DNA from 2 places in the Oceanobacillus sp. NCCP-135 genome. Region 1 is predicted to be linked to the other one. Evidence: riboswitches for the same ligand, from Rfam matches in the RefSeq annotation. Region 1 holds a riboswitch; the other holds the start of a gene.

Region 1 (8,477 bases):
AGCGAACGCTTATCGTATAGTTTTTTCGTCATTTGCGTCGACAATTTAATATCTTCATTAAATGCAACAACTAACCTTTCCGCAAGACCTTCATCATATAAAAAAGCATTTACTTCAAAATTCAAGCGGAAACTGCGTACATCAATATTTGCAGTACCAACAGATGCAATTTCCCCATCCACCACAATTGTCTTTGCATGCAGGAAGCCATTCTGGTATATATAAGCCTCTGCTCCTGCTTCAAGCAAGTCACCTACATTGGACAAAGTTGCCCAGTATACAAAGGGGTGATCCGGTTTATTCGGGATCATTATTTTCACATCTACACCAGACAGTGCAGCAATTCTGAGTGCATCTCTTAAGCTTTCATCTGGAATGTAGTAAGGTGTTTGAATATAAATATACTCCTTGGCAGACATAATCATTTTTATATAACCATTTTTTATCTGCTCCCAATCCGAATCTGGGCCACTTGAAACAATTTGTACGCCAACATCTCCTACTGGGTCAGCTGCATAGTAACGTTCTTCATACAAAATATCATTACGAGAAGCTTGGTTCCAATCCAGTATAAATCTTGTTTGCATATCCCGTACAGCATCCCCGTAAACACGTAAATGTGTATCACGCCAATAACCGAATTTTTTATTTTCACCAAGGTATTCGTCCCCGATGTTAAATCCACCGATATAGCCTAATTTTCCATCTATAATAGCTAATTTACGATGATTTCTATAATTGATTTTAAAATTGACTTTTGGAATTTTCGGTGGAAAAAATGATTCAACATAGGCTCCGGCATTACGCAGTCTCCTTATGTATTTGCGGCTTAATCTCCGTGATCCCATATCATCATACAGCATTCGAACTTCTACACCTTCATTTGCTTTCTTTATTAATACCTCTGCAATACGCTTACCAAGCTGATCACTGCGGATGATATAGTAAAGTAGGTGAATATGGTCTGTAGCCTTTTCCAGATCTCGGATTAAGGCGTGAAATTTTTCTTCTCCATCTGTATAAGTTTCAACTTTATTATGTTGTGTAAAGATGGCATCATCATTTCGCAAATGCAAATAAATGAGATCCTCGTATTTCGCTATTTCTTTATGCTTGAAATCAAAGCTTTCCTCTTCCAGTGCACGCAGTTGGGACTGTACGGCAGTTTTCACACCAAGTCTTGCTTTCGTATCCCATGTGAAAATCCGTCGTTTACTGATAGGTTTGCCGAAAACCAAGTAAAGAAAAAAGCCTGCCACCGGAATAAAAAGCAATACCATCAACCATGCCCAAGTAGCACCGGCGTCTTTCCGCTCCAAAAATATAATAGAAATACCTAAAGTAATATTAAAAATTAAAATAAAACCAAGTAGGTAAGTTAGTATTCCCATTATAAAAATCTCCCTTCCGAAACACAGCTATTATAAATCTCCATAATATTAATATAGCATACAATAATTTTAAGGGTAAACAACACTGAGAAAAACACTAAAGCGTCTTTCCAGAGCTCAGATTTGAAGAAATCAGCGAAAATGCCGATTTCGTTTATGCTTTCTTACTCCCTGAAAAGGAAATTCTTCTCAAGCAACACCTGCTACCTAAGAGTTCTAGTATTCCTTCATGATTATTCCATATTCACGATCATATAATTTCTTAAAAAAATACGTTTGCATTGGTTGATCGCCAATGCAAACGTATTATTCTACAAAAGTACTTATAATCTATCATTTATCCAGCGCCTGCTCCAGGTCTGCCCAAATATCCTCCCATGCCTCAAGGCCTACTGATAAACGAATAAGTTGATCAGTAATTCCCATTTCCTGACGAGAATCCTCTGGTACAACAGCATGTGTCATGGTGGCAGGGTGTTCAATTAAGGTTTCTGCATCACCAAGACTGACAGCAATCTTTAAAAAAGATAAGTTGTTCAACAGCTTCTGTGCATCCTGTTTTGATCCTTTAATTTCAAATGAAATGACTCCACCGCCCCGCTTCATTTGTTTTTGGCGAATCGGGTAATCAGGATGTCTCTCATCATTTGGATAATAAATATTTTTCACTTTTGGATGGTTTCTTAGTTTATCAAATATTTTTTCTGCATTATCTGAATGGCGATCAAGACGAACAGGCAAGGTCTTTAGCCCCCTTATCAAAAGCCAGGCATCAAATGGGGAAATAATTCCACCAATATCCTTCTGTGTTGTCATCGCAACTGAATCCAGAAATTCTTTTTTCCCAACGACCAGACCTGCAATAACATCTCCATGGCCGCCAATATATTTTGTCGCACTATGAAGAACAACATCACAGCCTAACTCCAGCGGTCGCTGCAAATAAGGAGATGAAAAGGTATTATCAACAACTACCGGAATTCCATACTCATGGGCAACCTCAGCAACCATTTTAAGGTCAATTAGTTTCATAGTTGGATTAATTGGCGTTTCCACATAGATACATGCCGTTTCCGGTTTTATGAACGAGCGGATGTCTTCTTTTGATCCCATTACAGAGAAATCATGGGAAATATTATATTTTTCCTCCATCATTGTTAATAAACCAAACGTACAACCATACAGTCCAGACGAGCACAGTACATGATCATTCGCTTTTGTTAAGGCAATTAAAACCGCAGAAACTGCTGCCATCCCTGAAGCAAACGCAAGTCCCCGTTCCCCGCTCTCCAGTGTCGCAATTCTTTCTTCCAATACAGATACGGTAGGATTACCCAGCCTTGAATAAATATAGCCATCCTCTTCACCAGCAAACCTTCGTTCCCCTTGTTCAGCTGTATCAAAAGTATATGTCGATGTTTGAAATAATGGTGGTGTCAAACTTCCCAGCATCTCTTTTGAATCATAGCCCTCATGAATGACAGACGTCTCAATATGTTTATGTTTTTTATCCATATGATTAACCCCCTTAAGTGCTTGCAAAATAAACATACCTACTATTATCATAAGCTATTACACTCATATTTGAAAGCGTATTCTCTAAATCCGTGTTCAATAATAAGCAAACCAAATAATTGCCTTGTTGAAAATTTTAATCTACTATTAGTGTAATTTAGCAGACAGGGGGAAGTTCCCATGGAAAACAATCAAGAAAAGCTTGGAATATTATATACAGCTAGCGCCTATATTTTATGGGGATTCCTACCGATTTACTGGAAATTGGTGGACAGGGTTTCAGCAGGAGAAATACTCGCACACAGAATTGTCTGGTCGTTTATCTTTATGCTCCTGATTGTTTCCATTTTACGTAAGTGGTCCCCATTCATTCAGGAATGCAAAATAATTCTCAAGAGTAAAGGCAAGCTTATCGGTATATCCGCGGCTTCCATTTTTATAAGCATAAATTGGCTTACGTTTATTTGGGCAGTAAATAGTAACCATGTAATCCAGGCTAGTTTGGGATATTATATTAATCCATTAGTCAGTATTTTATTAGGCATCATTGTGTTAAAAGAAAAATTGACAAGAAGACAGATTGTTTCATTCCTACTTGCAGCTATAGGAGTATTCTACTTAACATTCAGCTTTGGCGTATTCCCATGGGTTTCTATCCTATTGGCACTTAGTTTTGGATTTTATGGTTTGTTGAAAAAGATGGTTGATATTAGTGCCATGTTTGGGTTGACGATTGAAACAATGATCGTGGCACCAATTGCTGCTTTTTATTTGTTCACATTACCCGAAAGTGTCTTCACTTTTAACACTGCAATGGCATCAACAAATTTTTTATTGATCGGATCTGGTGTCGTTACGGCAGTCCCATTATTGTTATTTGCAAGTGGTGCTAAACAAATCCCGCTGGCAATGGTTGGATTTTTGCAGTACATTGCTCCAACACTCATGTTAATCCTCGGGGTATTTTTATATAATGAAACGTTCACGATGGCACATTTTATCGCATTCGCATTCATTTGGACTGCATTAATTATTTATATGGGTTCCGCATACAAACGCCCAATACGTCATCGGAAAAAACAGGAAATTTAATTTTTTTGAAAATACAGTTGACAATTGCACAGACTAAATACTATAATATTCAGTAATTCAAAAAAATTTAATCTCTTATCAAGAGTGGCGGAGGGAATAGGCCCTGTGAAACCCGGCAACCTTAAAGCATGATAGCTGCTTTAAATGGTGCTAAATCCTACAGATCGATAATGATCTGGAAGATAAGAGGAGGATCGGTTAGAATATACGCCCTCTTCTTAGGAAGAGGGCTTTTTCATTGATTTCCCTCTCTCCCCAGATTCATTGCATGCTCAGAAGAAAAATTAATTTATTCAAGGAGGAATTTATCATGTCAACATTTCATTTTCAAAATCCGGAAACAGTATTACTTCATGCAGGTCAGGAGCCAGATCCTACAACAGGATCAAGAGCTGTACCAATCTATCAAACTACATCCTACGTTTTTCGTGACACGGAGCATGCGCAAAATCTTTTCGGTTTAGCAGAGCCTGGAAATATATATACACGAATCATGAATCCAACAGTGGATGCTTTTGAACAGCGTGTTTCCCAGCTGGAGGATGGTGTTGCAGCTGTAGCAACCGCTTCAGGAATGGCTGCAATAACATATGCTATTTTAAATGTAGCCAGTGCCGGGGATGAAATCATCACAGATAGTAACTTATATGGCGGGACCTATAATCTTTTCGCACATACATTACCTCGCTATGGAATCAATGTGAAATTCGTCGATGGTACAGACATTGATGCAATTGAAGCAGCCATTACAGATAAAACAAAAGCAATATTTGGTGAAATCATTACAAATCCAAGCTTAAACATATTCGATGTGGAGGCAGTTTCGTCTATCGCTCATACGAATGGTATTCCATTAATCATTGACAATACGTTTGCTCCATACCTCACGAAGCCTTTAACCTGGGGTGCTGATATTGTTGTTCACTCTGCGACAAAATGGATAGGTGGTCATGGAACCGCAATCGGCGGTATTGTTGTAGATGGAGGACGTTTCAACTGGGATAATGGAAAATTCCCAGGATTTACTGAGCCTGATGAAAGCTATAATGGACTTAAGTTTATCGATGTTGGCCCTGCAGCTTTTGCAACGAAACTCCGTGTTCAATTACTACGTGATATCGGGGCATGTTTAAGTCCACATAATGCATTTTTATTATTGCAAGGGCTAGAAACCTTACATTTACGGATTGAGCGTCATAATAAAAACGCTGAGGAAGTGGCTGCATATTTACAAAAGCACCCTGCTGTGGAATGGGTAAATTATCCAGGTCTTGCAGAACATCCTTCACATCAATTGGCCAAAAAATACCTGAAAGACGGATTCGGATCTATTATTACATTTGGCATTAAAGGCGGCCGTGATGCAGGTAGAAAACTAATTGATAGCATCACCCTATGGTCACATGTTGCGAATGTCGGTGATGCAAAATCACTTATCATTCATCCAGCATCAACTACACATCAGCAATTAAGTGAAGATGCTCTGATAAAAAGTGGTGTATCTGAGGAATTAGTCCGCCTATCTATTGGTCTCGAATCCCCAAAGGATATTTTAATTGATTTGGATCAGGCCATTGCCAAAGCGGTTAATGAGCCCAGATTATATGAAGAAACTGATGAAGATGCGATCAAATGGCTATTATCCTCTCCATTTGACCGAAGTAATGGGGCTGTACGCAAAAAAGTGATTGCTGTAGTGGAGTCTAATGATTCTATCCAGCAGTTGAAACAATTAGGGTTTAGCATTATCCATCTCAATGAAACATCCGAACTAAAGGATATTGAAGGCGATGTGGATGCTGTTTGGGTAAAAAATCAACCAGTGGGCCAATCAATCATTGAATCATTTATTAACAAGCAAGGAAAAATCTTATGGATTGAAGATCCTGAAGCAAACGAACCTCTAATAGAAAATGCAAAGGCGACAGGAATTACTGTTATTTCAAATAGAAACCTTTATGAGGAGGCAATTGGACTAAGGGGAAATCGCTCGGATAAAGAAACAGTGGAAGTATAGACCTACCACTCCCAAACTTACCATAAAAGTTAGAAATAAGGTTTACTTTGCTATGTTTTTGGAAAAATTATAGATAACCACTGTTCAAGATCGCCTTGATTTGAGGCGATCTTTTTTAAATTCATTTTAATAGGTAGAAAGGTTACTAAGAGAAAGCTGTTTTATTAATTTACTACAATTACGCTTTTGCTTCTGACAACAGAAAAGACGAAGCGAGAGGCGAATTTTTTATCCCCACATTTAAGTTAACCATCTCATTTTACGAAATATAAATTTCGGGTAGACACAGTAATATACTTTTGATTTCCGTAAATTCATGAGACAATTAATATTATTTCCATATAATATTATATAATAACTTAGGTGTGGTTAGTATGAAGAAAAATGTCTTAATTATTGCCAGTTTAATTACAATCATCGGAATCGTTCTGATCGTTTTAAATAATCAATCTACATCTACTTTCGACCATGTGAATATTCCAGAAGACAAGGTCATCGAAACAGAAGAAGAGGAAAAAGAGGAAGCGCATGATGAGAGTCAGGAAGCCGGTGAAGAAACCGCCGAAAGTCAAGAAACAATGAATAGCCAGCAGGTTTCTAAGATCCTTTTAGAAATAGTCCAACGTACAATTGATTTCTTTTCCAATCGTGAGACGCGGGTCGTTGCTTTAGGTGATTCCCTAACAAAGGGGGTTGGTGATAGTAAACAGCAGGGTGGATATGTAGGAATACTAGATCGATCCATTAATGAAGAAGACGATCTTGTTCAATTTGAAAATTATGGTATACGTGGTTATCGTTCCGGACAGCTTCTGAATTACCTAGATGAGCCAGAAATTACGGAAGCTATCACTAACTCGGATATTGTGCTGATAACAATTGGCGCAAATGACATCATGGAAGTCGTTAAAAGAAACTTCGCCAACTTAGAGCTGGAAGATTTCATGCAGGAAAGAGAGCTTTATGAGGATAGGTTAAATCAAATATTTACTAAAATTCGAGCAATAAATTCTACTGCAGAGATATATTTATTAGGTTTTTACAACCCATTTAAAAAATTCTTTCATGATATTAAAGAACTTACGATCATTGTTGAAGAATGGAATAGTACTGGAATGACAATTGCTGAAGAACATGATAATGTAACATTTATCCCAACCGTGGATCTATTTGATGATCCAGACGCAGATTTATTTGCAGAGGATAACTTCCATCCCAATGATCTTGGCTATCAGCGGATGGCACGAAGAGTACTCGAATATTTAACTGATGAATAAGGATGAATGCTATGTCTCTTAGAAAAGAACACCGTAAGAATAAAAATAGATGGAAACAACTCTTTTTTGGTCTGTTCATATTAAATATTGTTTTTTTCCTGCTGATTGTTACCTTCATATTTTGGCCAGTTTCTGAGACAAATATAGGGCAAAATCAAGATCGTGAAGAACAAGAAAGCTCCGAATTTATCGTTCGGACAACAAAGCAGAATTTAAATGAATTGATAAACGCTTATATTGACCAGCTTTTAAGTACGACAAGACATCAATACAGTATCACACTTGATGAGGATGTTCATTTAACAGGTGAATTGCCAGTGTTCTCCAGCACTGTACCACTATCTGTTCACTTGGAACCATTTGTCCAGGATAATGGCGATATTATTTTAAAACAAAGATCCATTTCAGTAGGATTATTACAATTACCAAATCAGAAAATCATGGAATATATGGCAAAATACTTACCAATGCCGGAGTGGGTAACCGTTAATCCAAAAGATGAAGAAATATATGTTGCTGTAACCGATATGGAAATCCGAAGTAATTTCGAGGTCAGTGTGGAGCACATCGATTTAGAAGCAAATAATCTGGCATTCAAGATTAAGGTACCTTATGAGTCACTTGGCATAAATTTAAGAGAATAGCGATTACTATGGGCGGATTGAATTGGATAGTTTGATCCGGCTTTAGTGATTTGAGGGATTTTTAGAGATTATCTGGTGTGTTTGGGCGTGGAGGCTTTTCTATTGGTATTTCATAGAAAACTTACATTAATCATTCAAGCAAATACACGTTGACCATTCACTTCAATAGGTCATTTTTAATGTAGATGAAAAAATATTAATTCATACACTTTAATAAATCTTAAGAACGAGATCAAGAGCGGGAGCTACAAATGATGAAGTGCTGGAGAAACGGCCATTCTAATTAGAGATGAAAGTTGAGAGCTAAAACGGCAAAGTTGAGAGAAAACATGGGAATTTGCAATTATCTCTCCACTTTATAGGCTTCTCTCTCAACTTATTGTATACTTCTCTCAACTTCATAAGCTTCTCTCTCAACTTTGTCTGATTTCGACAAAAATACTAGTTAATTCTATACTTTTTTTATTATTAGGATCAAACAGACAACTCCAATTTACAAAAACAATGGAACAAATAAATTACCAAATCCTTCATTGATAAA
Region 2 (8,477 bases), on a different contig from region 1:
GTGGCTATAAACGTTTAATCGTGAATTAATCCGGATGTGGATGACTGAAATTGATATAGCTCTATTCGTTCATTAACATTTAGCTTATTGCTGACATATACTAATAAATGCTCCATTTTTGCAAAAATTAATTACTTCCACCAACCGGAACAATCGCACCTTCATAATTTTCAATAATGAAATCCTGAATTTCATCAGATTGAAGAACATCTACTAATGTATTCAATGCTTCATTATCTTTATCTTCCGCCCGAACAGCAACAATGTTTACATACTCGGAATCTTCACCTTCGATAAATAACGCATCTTCCAAAGGATTCAACTCAGCACCAATAGCAAAGTTTGTATTGATGACAACAAGTGTATTCTCTTCTGAATGATATAATTCCGGTAAAATTTCCGGAGTATAATCTGGTGAAAATATCAGATTTTTTGGATTTTCAACAATATCATCAATGGTAGCTTCTGATTTCTCTACACTTTCATCCAATGTAATTAATCCCTCTGATTCAAATAATGCCAAGATACGCCCATGATCTGGTATTGAATTACTTAAAATCACTTCTGTTCCTTTCTCGATATCATCAACACTTTCAATTCCTTTAGAATATACTCCCATTGGTTCTACATGAACGCCACCGATATTTTCCAATTCATATCCTGTATCGCCAATTGTTTGTTTTAAAAATGGAATGTGTTGGAAGTAGTTGGCATCCAAATCACCGCTTGCCAAGTCATCATTTGGAAAAACATAATCCTGATATTCTTCAATCGTTAATGTAATACCTTCTTCTTCTAATAGTGGTTTAGCTTCTTCCAAAATTTCCGAATGGGGAACACTGGATGCTCCAACAATAAGTTCCACATTTTCTTCGGTATCTGTATTACTATCCCCTGAAGTGTTCTCATTGGAAGTATCTTCCTCAGAACCTCCTCCACCACATGCTGCCAAAACTAAAACGAATAATACGGATAAAAAGACTAAAAACTTCTTCATGATGTATTCTCTCCTTCTATTTTCTAATTATATTTTAGAAAACTTGGCTTATCGCCAAGCCTTCATGGCGAAATCCTTAGTTCAACGAAAATGTTTTCGTCTGTGACCAGAATTTGCTTCGAAGTATTACTTATGCACTTATACTGATTTCCTAAAAAAGTTATACTTCCTATCAGTGTAAAATTAACTTTCTACTAATTTCCTATCTTTTATCCAACTTATTCGTGATAAAATCCCCAATAAATTGAAAAATAAATACAATAATAACAATGACAATTGTACATATCAGCAGTACATCCCAGTCACGTCGTTGAAAACCGAAGTAATATGCATAGTTTCCAAGACCGCCCGCACCTATTATACCTGCCATGGCTGTATAACCTATTAAAGCAATGGCTGTAACTGTTAAACCAGAAACAAGGGCTGGCATCGATTCCGGCAGTAAAACACGGAATATAATTGTCCTTGTTTTTGCCCCCATTGACTTCGCCGCTTCCACAACACCTTTGTCCACTTCTTTTAAAGCAATTTCAACAAGTCGACCATAAAAGGGTGCAGAACCAATTATCAATGCTGGCAGTGCTGCATTTGGGCCTCGAATTGTTCCAATTAAAAAATCAGTAAACGGAAATAATAATAAAATTAAAATAATAAACGGAATAGCACGGAAAATGTTTACAACTGCCGCTACAATCAAGTTAATATATTTATTTTGCCAAATACCATTCTTCATCGTTAAATATAAAAGCAGTCCGAGCAGTATCCCAAAAACACATGTACCAATTAAAGCTAGTATCGTCATATAAAACGTTTCATATGTAGCTTCTATTAAATCCTGTGAATCTATACTTGCAAATAAATCAGGTAGCATCACGGATAACCTCCACTTCTACTGAGGTCTCATCATGGATAGACTTCACTGCTTTTTCAATCTCCTCATAATTTCCTGTTAACTGTACATACAATGTTCCATATGCTCCTCGTTGCGTTTGAGTGATTTTCCCTTGTAGTATATTAATATCAATCGCAAATCTTTTTGCTAGTTGACTAATTAGTGCCTGGTTGGTCATTTCACCAACAAAATGAAGTTGAACAATTTTACCTTCTTCGTACGTATCAATCAATTGTGCCACACTATCATCTTCATTTGTTCCCATAATTTGTTCCACGAATTTTTTTGTCACCTGCTTTTTGGGACGTAAAAATACATCCAGCACATCCCCTTGCTCGACTATCTTCCCTTCTTCCATAACCGCAACCTGATTACATATTTTACGAATAACATGCATTTCATGGGTAATCAGGATAATCGTAAGTCCCAATTTCTGATTGATATCCACGAGCAAATCAAGGATGGAATTAGTTGTTTCCGGATCCAATGCGGACGTTGCTTCATCACAAAGTAGTAATTTGGGATTATTTGCCAGAGATCTAGCAATACCCACCCTTTGCTTCTGTCCGCCACTCAACTGGGATGGATACGCATTTTCTCTACCAGATAACCCAACTAATTCAATTAATTCATGGACACGCTTAACTCGTTCACCCTTAGATATACCTGCTATTTCCAAAGGGAATGCTATATTTTCCTTTACTGTTCGTGACCAAAGTAAATTAAAATGCTGAAAAATCATCCCAATCTCCTGTCTTGCCATACGAAGCTGTTTGGAATTTAATGCTGTGATTTCTTGATCATCGATAATAATACGCCCACCTGTAGGCTCTTCCAATCGATTCAACAAACGAACGAACGTACTCTTACCTGCACCACTATAGCCAATAACACCAAATATTTCACCATCTTTTATATCAAGTGTCATACCATCAACCGCTGTAATGTCATTCTTATTTGCTTTAAAAATTTTACTTAAACCCTCGATCGAAATCATTGGCTATTTCCTCCTTACACGGATCCCGCAATTTTCAGTATACCCAAAAACCATCAAAAAACGCCTTTCTGTAAGAGAACAGAAAGACGTAAGTTAAACTTTAAAATCTTCACGTTCCCTCATCTGTCAAAGTAAACACTTTGCAGGAATTGGCACCTTTCAAATAATAATTCATTTGAAGGTTGCCGCAGTTTCTTAGGGCCAGTCCCTCCACCGCTCAAGATAAGAGATAAATAATATTTATAAAGTGAAACTACATTCAGTGGGGGTTTCCCTTCCTCCCCCACTGAATGTTAGTCGAACAGAATCAGAAATTTTACAGGCTGTTTATCCCCCGCCTTCACATTTAGAATTTCTCACGGTTGGAGATGGGAGTATTACAGCCCGTTAATGCGTGATAAAAATTTCATATGCTAAATACTAGCATGCTCCATTTATCATGTCAATCAAAATAGATTTATCCTTCATGTTTAACAAATAACTCCGGTTTATATTCCATTAAATAGGTGTAAATATTCGATATGGATTTAAATGCATAAACCTTTTCCTTTATGTCATTCCCATTCTTTATCAAAAGACAGGGAACACTTTCTATTTGCTGCTCCTGCATAAATTCAGGATGTAATGATGCATTCATTTCATAAAAAATATTCTCATTGTGTACCGATTCAATTTTAGTCAGCATTGCTCTCGCTAAATGGCAGGTACCACAAAATGGGGTATAAATATAAAGTAAATAATTCTCATTATCTATTTGTTCTTCTGTAATCTGCTGCAAAAAAATACCACCCTAAACTAAGAAAATTGGATTAACGGAAATACGCTTACTCAATAAGGCAGTCGCAAGAATATTTTCAGGGGTTGTAGCAACCTCGCGATAATCACTGCTGATATGAATATGCTCAGCATGTGGCAGCTCCCGAGCCAGCTGCTTTCGAAGCTTCATTCCTGATGTATCCTCATCAACTAAAATAATGACATCTCTGTAATCCAAATCGTAATCTTCCAAAAGATCATCAAAACGTTCAATACCAAGTGTACCGTTTGTACATAGAATCGTAACATCATCTGTAATTAACTTTTCAATTTGCCTTTTATCTGTCAAGCCCTCAACAATAATAACTATTTCGGATTCATCTGTTATCATCACATAGCACTCCCTAGGAAATCAAGCAAGATGATTGAATTACTTTAGTATATGATGTAAACAAGGCTGACTATACAATCTTTCCTAAAATTGTATGTCAGCCCGAATTGTTGTTTCATTTCATAGGATGTTCAAAAAGTTCGGTAAAAATGACATATCGAAATGTTCATCTTTCTTCGTTGGCTTGCTTTTCCGCTCCTCACGTAATAATTGCATACGTTCCGATGCTCAAAGCTACGCCGCCTCGAACTTCTCGGTCCTTTTTACCCTCCTTTTGAACACGCTCTTTAATTAATCTTCTTTAATGAACTCTTCATATTGCTCAGCTGATAACAATTCATCCAGTTCTGATTCATTCGCTGGCTCAACAACGATCATCCAAGCATTTTCAAATGGTGATTCGTTAACAAATTCGGGGCTGTCCTCTAATTCTTCATTCACTTCGACAACCTTCCCGCTGATAGGTGCATATAATTCAGAAACAGTTTTCACGGATTCTACACTTCCAAAAGTTTCGTCTGCTTCGATTTCATCCCCCACTTCAGGAAGCTCTACAAATACAATATCCCCTAGCTCTGATTGGGCAAAATCAGTAATACCAATTCTTACTTTGTCGCCTTCTTTTTTTATCCATTCATGTTCCTTAGAATATACTAAATCCTTTGGTAAGCTCATATATATCCCTCCATATATTATTTCAATCTAATCATACAAGTTAAATAAATATTTTACTAGTGTTTATAACCAATTTTCATGATAATTTTCTTCTTTAAAACCAACCGTCACTTTTTGACCGTCTGTAACAATTGGCCGTTTAATCAGCATGCCATCCGAAGCAAGAATTCTCGCCATTTCTTCCGTGTTCGCCTCTTTAATTTTATCTTTTATATTCAATTCACGGTATTTTTTCCCATTTGTGTTGAAAAACTTTTTAGCAGGCAGATCACTTTTCGCAATCAGACTTTTCAATTCTTCCTGTGACGGTGGATTTTCTACAATATGTATGCTTTCATAATCAATATTATTTTCTTCTAACCATTTTTTAGCTTTTTTACAAGTACCACAGTTGGGATACCAATAAAAAGTTAGCGTCATGTTCAAAACCTCCGAATCTCTCTGTAATTCAATTCCATTATAACAAATTTTATGTTCCTAGCAATGGATAGCCTTTTAATCCATCACCATATACGATTGACCAAGAACACTAACATCTTCTTTGGTACAATTTGATTTTCATGCCTTGTTTATGATGGTTGGTAAATTAATATTATTTTGATCATACCTCTACAAATTAATATTACAACAAGTAGTTTGAATAATCAATAAATTATATAATTTATTTCAGTATAAAATCGATTGGTATCATATAATATGCTATAATTAAAGTAATAAAATATATGGAGGTTCAGGATATGGTTGCTAATGATGACAAAAATAAATCTAAAATCAATGGTACTATAATAAAGGAAACCGGGCTCACATACGATGATTATGCAGCAATTGATGATAATAACCGTTATGAATTGGCTAGCGGGCAATTAGAGCTGATGAGCCCAGCACCATCAGTTACCCATCAGATTGTAAGTTCTGAAATACTAGAGCATTTCAAAAGAGGTTGCAAATCTGATTATATTATTATGTCTGCGCCTGTCGATCTTATTTTGTCTTCCACTGAAGTACGACAACCTGATATGGTACTTGTTCATCGGAACCGCTTGAATATTTTGAGAGAACGTGGTATTGAAGGTGCGCCAGATCTTGTTTTAGAGATCCTATCCCCTTCATCATTAAAACAAGATAAAATTGATAAATTAAATTCCTATGCATTTTATAAAATTCCTGAATATTGGATAGTAGAACCATCCAGTGGTATTTTGGAACAATACATATTACAAGAAAATCGTTATGAAATTATAAATATATTTCAGGAAGATGAAAAAGTATTTTCCCAAAACATTCCCTGTATTTCATTTTCTATGAAAGATATCATGGAAAATATCCCTGATATTAGCGAGTGAAAATCCCTTGAGAGGAATATGCATGCCCGCTTTTACTAGCAAGAAAGCCAACCTCTATTAAGCTTATAAAGGTTGGCTTTTTTTTATACTAAATACTTCTCTTCCTCAATAATTTTCACAGCAATTTTGCGTTTCTTTGCAATGACATTTGTTGGTGTATGGCGTGTTAATTTACGTAATGATGAGAGCATCATTCGTAATGTATCCCCTTCCTCTACTGCAATCAACGTTTCTTTTGCGTCAGCTTCAATGCGATTGAATGCTTCCTGTACATAGGTTTGCGTATAAAGGAGCTTTTGTTTGTTCTTTTCTTCACCGGTTTTGTTAATTGCTTTTTCTGTGCGAAGAATAGCTGATTCCATATTGTATACCTCTGCCGTCATATCCGCAAGATTCACTAAAATTTCCTGCTCCTTTTCCAGCTTTTGCATGTATTTTTGTGCTGCCAGTCCTGCACCAAGCAATACCATTTTTTTCGCATTTTTTACTAAATACTTTTCTTGAGCTAATGTTTCGTCAGCAACTTCCTCAGGCATCATCATCATTAATTCTTCTTGTAGGCTTTGTGCTTTCTGTAGTAATGGCAATTCGCCCTTCATCGCTTTTTTCAGTAATGTTCCTGGTACAAGCAGGCGGTTGATTTCATTTGTTCCTTCAAAAATACGATTTATACGCGAGTCACGATAAATGCGTTCCACCTCATATTCCTGCATGAAACCATACCCACCATGCATCTGCAGAGCTTCATCTGCTGCATAATCGAGTAATTCTGTACACATATATTTACTCATTGAACATTCAATTTGATATTCGGCAATTGCCCGTGCTATTTCACGACCGTCTTTTAACTCTTCATCCGTTAAAGCACCCATACGCTGCTCAAATAATCCTACGGTGCGATATACAGCACTTTCATTTGCATAAATTTCAGATGCAATTGTTGCTAGTTTTTCCTGTGTTAATGAAAAACTGGATATTGGTGTGTTGAACTGTTTACGCTCATTCACATATTTCGCAGCTAGTTCAAGTGCTCGTTTGGAACCACCCACACCACCTATTGCTAGCTTATATCGTCCCACATTAAGAATGTTAAAGGCAATAATGTGACCGCGCCCTTTTTCACCTAATAGATTTTCTACAGGAACTTCTGCATCCTCTAAAACTAGTGTACGGGTAGAAGAACTTTTTATCCCCATTTTCTTTTCTTCCGTACCTGTTGAAACTCCAGGAAATTCTCGTTCAACGATAAATGCAGAGAAGTGTTCTCCATCGATCTTTGCATAGACAATAAATACATCTGCAAATGCGGAGTTAGTAATCCATTGTTTTTCCCCATTTAAAATATAATGTGTTCCTGCTTCATTTAATTTAGCTGTAGCTTTTGCACCAAGTGCATCTGAACCTGAGCTTGGTTCAGTTAATGCATAGGCTGCCAATAATTCACCTGTAGCCAGTTTTGGTAAATACTTTTCCTTTTGCTTATCATTACCAAAAAACACAATTGGAAGTGAACCTATACCTACATGTGCTCCATGCGTTACGGAGAAACCACCAGCACGTGAAAATTTTTCCGTAATTAAGGAAGAACTGATTTTATCTAATGCAAGACCACCATATTCTTCTGGTATATCTGCACCAAGTAAACCTAACTCCCCAGCTTTTTTCAGGAGTTCTACAGAGTATTCAAATTCATGATTTTCCAGATTATCAACCTTTGGTAGTACCTCCCCAACAACAAAATCCTCTGTTGTTTTGGCAATCATTTTATGCTCATCTGTGAAATCCTCAGGAGTAATAACATCTTCCCCTGTTAAATCTTCAATTAAAAATGCGCCACCTTTAAAAATCTTATCTTTTATTTCACTCATTTTGATCGTCCCTTTCGCAAGTTTATTTGCATTTTATTAATAACGAACTAGTCTATTGGAAGTTTATTTGTGAACTTCAATATTTAAGTTGTGAACTTCTAAGCCTGTTCATGTGAACTTCCGTCAGTTTCTTGTGAACTTCAGCGTATTCACTGTGAACTTCAGCATTTACCCGCTACTCTAGCTTTCCTTACTAAATTACATAAGTTCAAATACTCCAGCAGCACCCATACCGCCACCAATACACATCGTTACCACACCAAATTGTACGCTGCGGCGTTTCATTTCATGCATCAGGCTTAATGTTAATTTGGTACCCGTCATACCGAGTGGATGTCCAAGTGCGATTGCGCCTCCATTTACATTCACGATGCTTGTATCCAGATCTAATGCTTGTATCACACGAACGGACTGTGAAGCAAATGCTTCGTTTAATTCAAACAATCCGATGTCAGATAATTCTAATCCAGCTATTTTCAATGCTTTTGGGATGGCTTCGACAGGTCCTACCCCCATTATTTCCGGCTCTACCCCTGCAACCGCAAAGGAGCGGAATTT

Evidence for each region. A riboswitch is a leader RNA that binds a small molecule or an ion and turns the genes downstream of it on or off. The one in region 1 is predicted to bind S-adenosylmethionine.
Region 2: linked by a shared signal. The riboswitch ahead of AC6HVZ_RS13450 (methionine ABC transporter ATP-binding protein) and the one ahead of AC6HVZ_RS10355 (PLP-dependent aspartate aminotransferase family protein) in region 1 are both predicted to bind S-adenosylmethionine.

The regions. Positions count from the first base shown of each region.
Region 1 covers NZ_BAAKSZ010000012.1:59,762-68,238, forward strand. The annotation lists gene cls (cardiolipin synthase) at 1-1,391, opposite strand, end outside; gene megL (methionine gamma-lyase) at 1,725-2,906, opposite strand; gene rarD (EamA family transporter RarD) at 3,087-3,998, shown strand; SAM riboswitch class I at 4,071-4,187, shown strand; gene AC6HVZ_RS10355 (PLP-dependent aspartate aminotransferase family protein) at 4,309-6,015, shown strand; gene AC6HVZ_RS10360 (SGNH/GDSL hydrolase family protein) at 6,390-7,292, shown strand; gene AC6HVZ_RS10365 (YpmS family protein) at 7,304-7,936, shown strand; gene AC6HVZ_RS10370 (helix-turn-helix transcriptional regulator) at 8,467-8,477, opposite strand, start outside.
Region 2 covers NZ_BAAKSZ010000019.1:15,060-23,536, forward strand. The annotation lists gene AC6HVZ_RS13440 (MetQ/NlpA family ABC transporter substrate-binding protein) at 128-997, opposite strand; gene AC6HVZ_RS13445 (methionine ABC transporter permease) at 1,200-1,868, opposite strand; gene AC6HVZ_RS13450 (methionine ABC transporter ATP-binding protein) at 1,858-2,886, opposite strand; SAM riboswitch class I at 3,003-3,115, opposite strand; gene AC6HVZ_RS13455 (thioredoxin family protein) at 3,344-3,664, opposite strand; gene AC6HVZ_RS13460 (toprim domain-containing protein) at 3,677-4,033, opposite strand; gene gcvH (glycine cleavage system protein GcvH) at 4,325-4,708, opposite strand; gene AC6HVZ_RS13470 (arsenate reductase family protein) at 4,772-5,128, opposite strand; gene AC6HVZ_RS13475 (Uma2 family endonuclease) at 5,446-6,051, shown strand; gene AC6HVZ_RS13480 (acyl-CoA dehydrogenase FadE) at 6,135-7,919, opposite strand; gene AC6HVZ_RS13485 (acetyl-CoA C-acetyltransferase) at 8,118-8,477, opposite strand, start outside.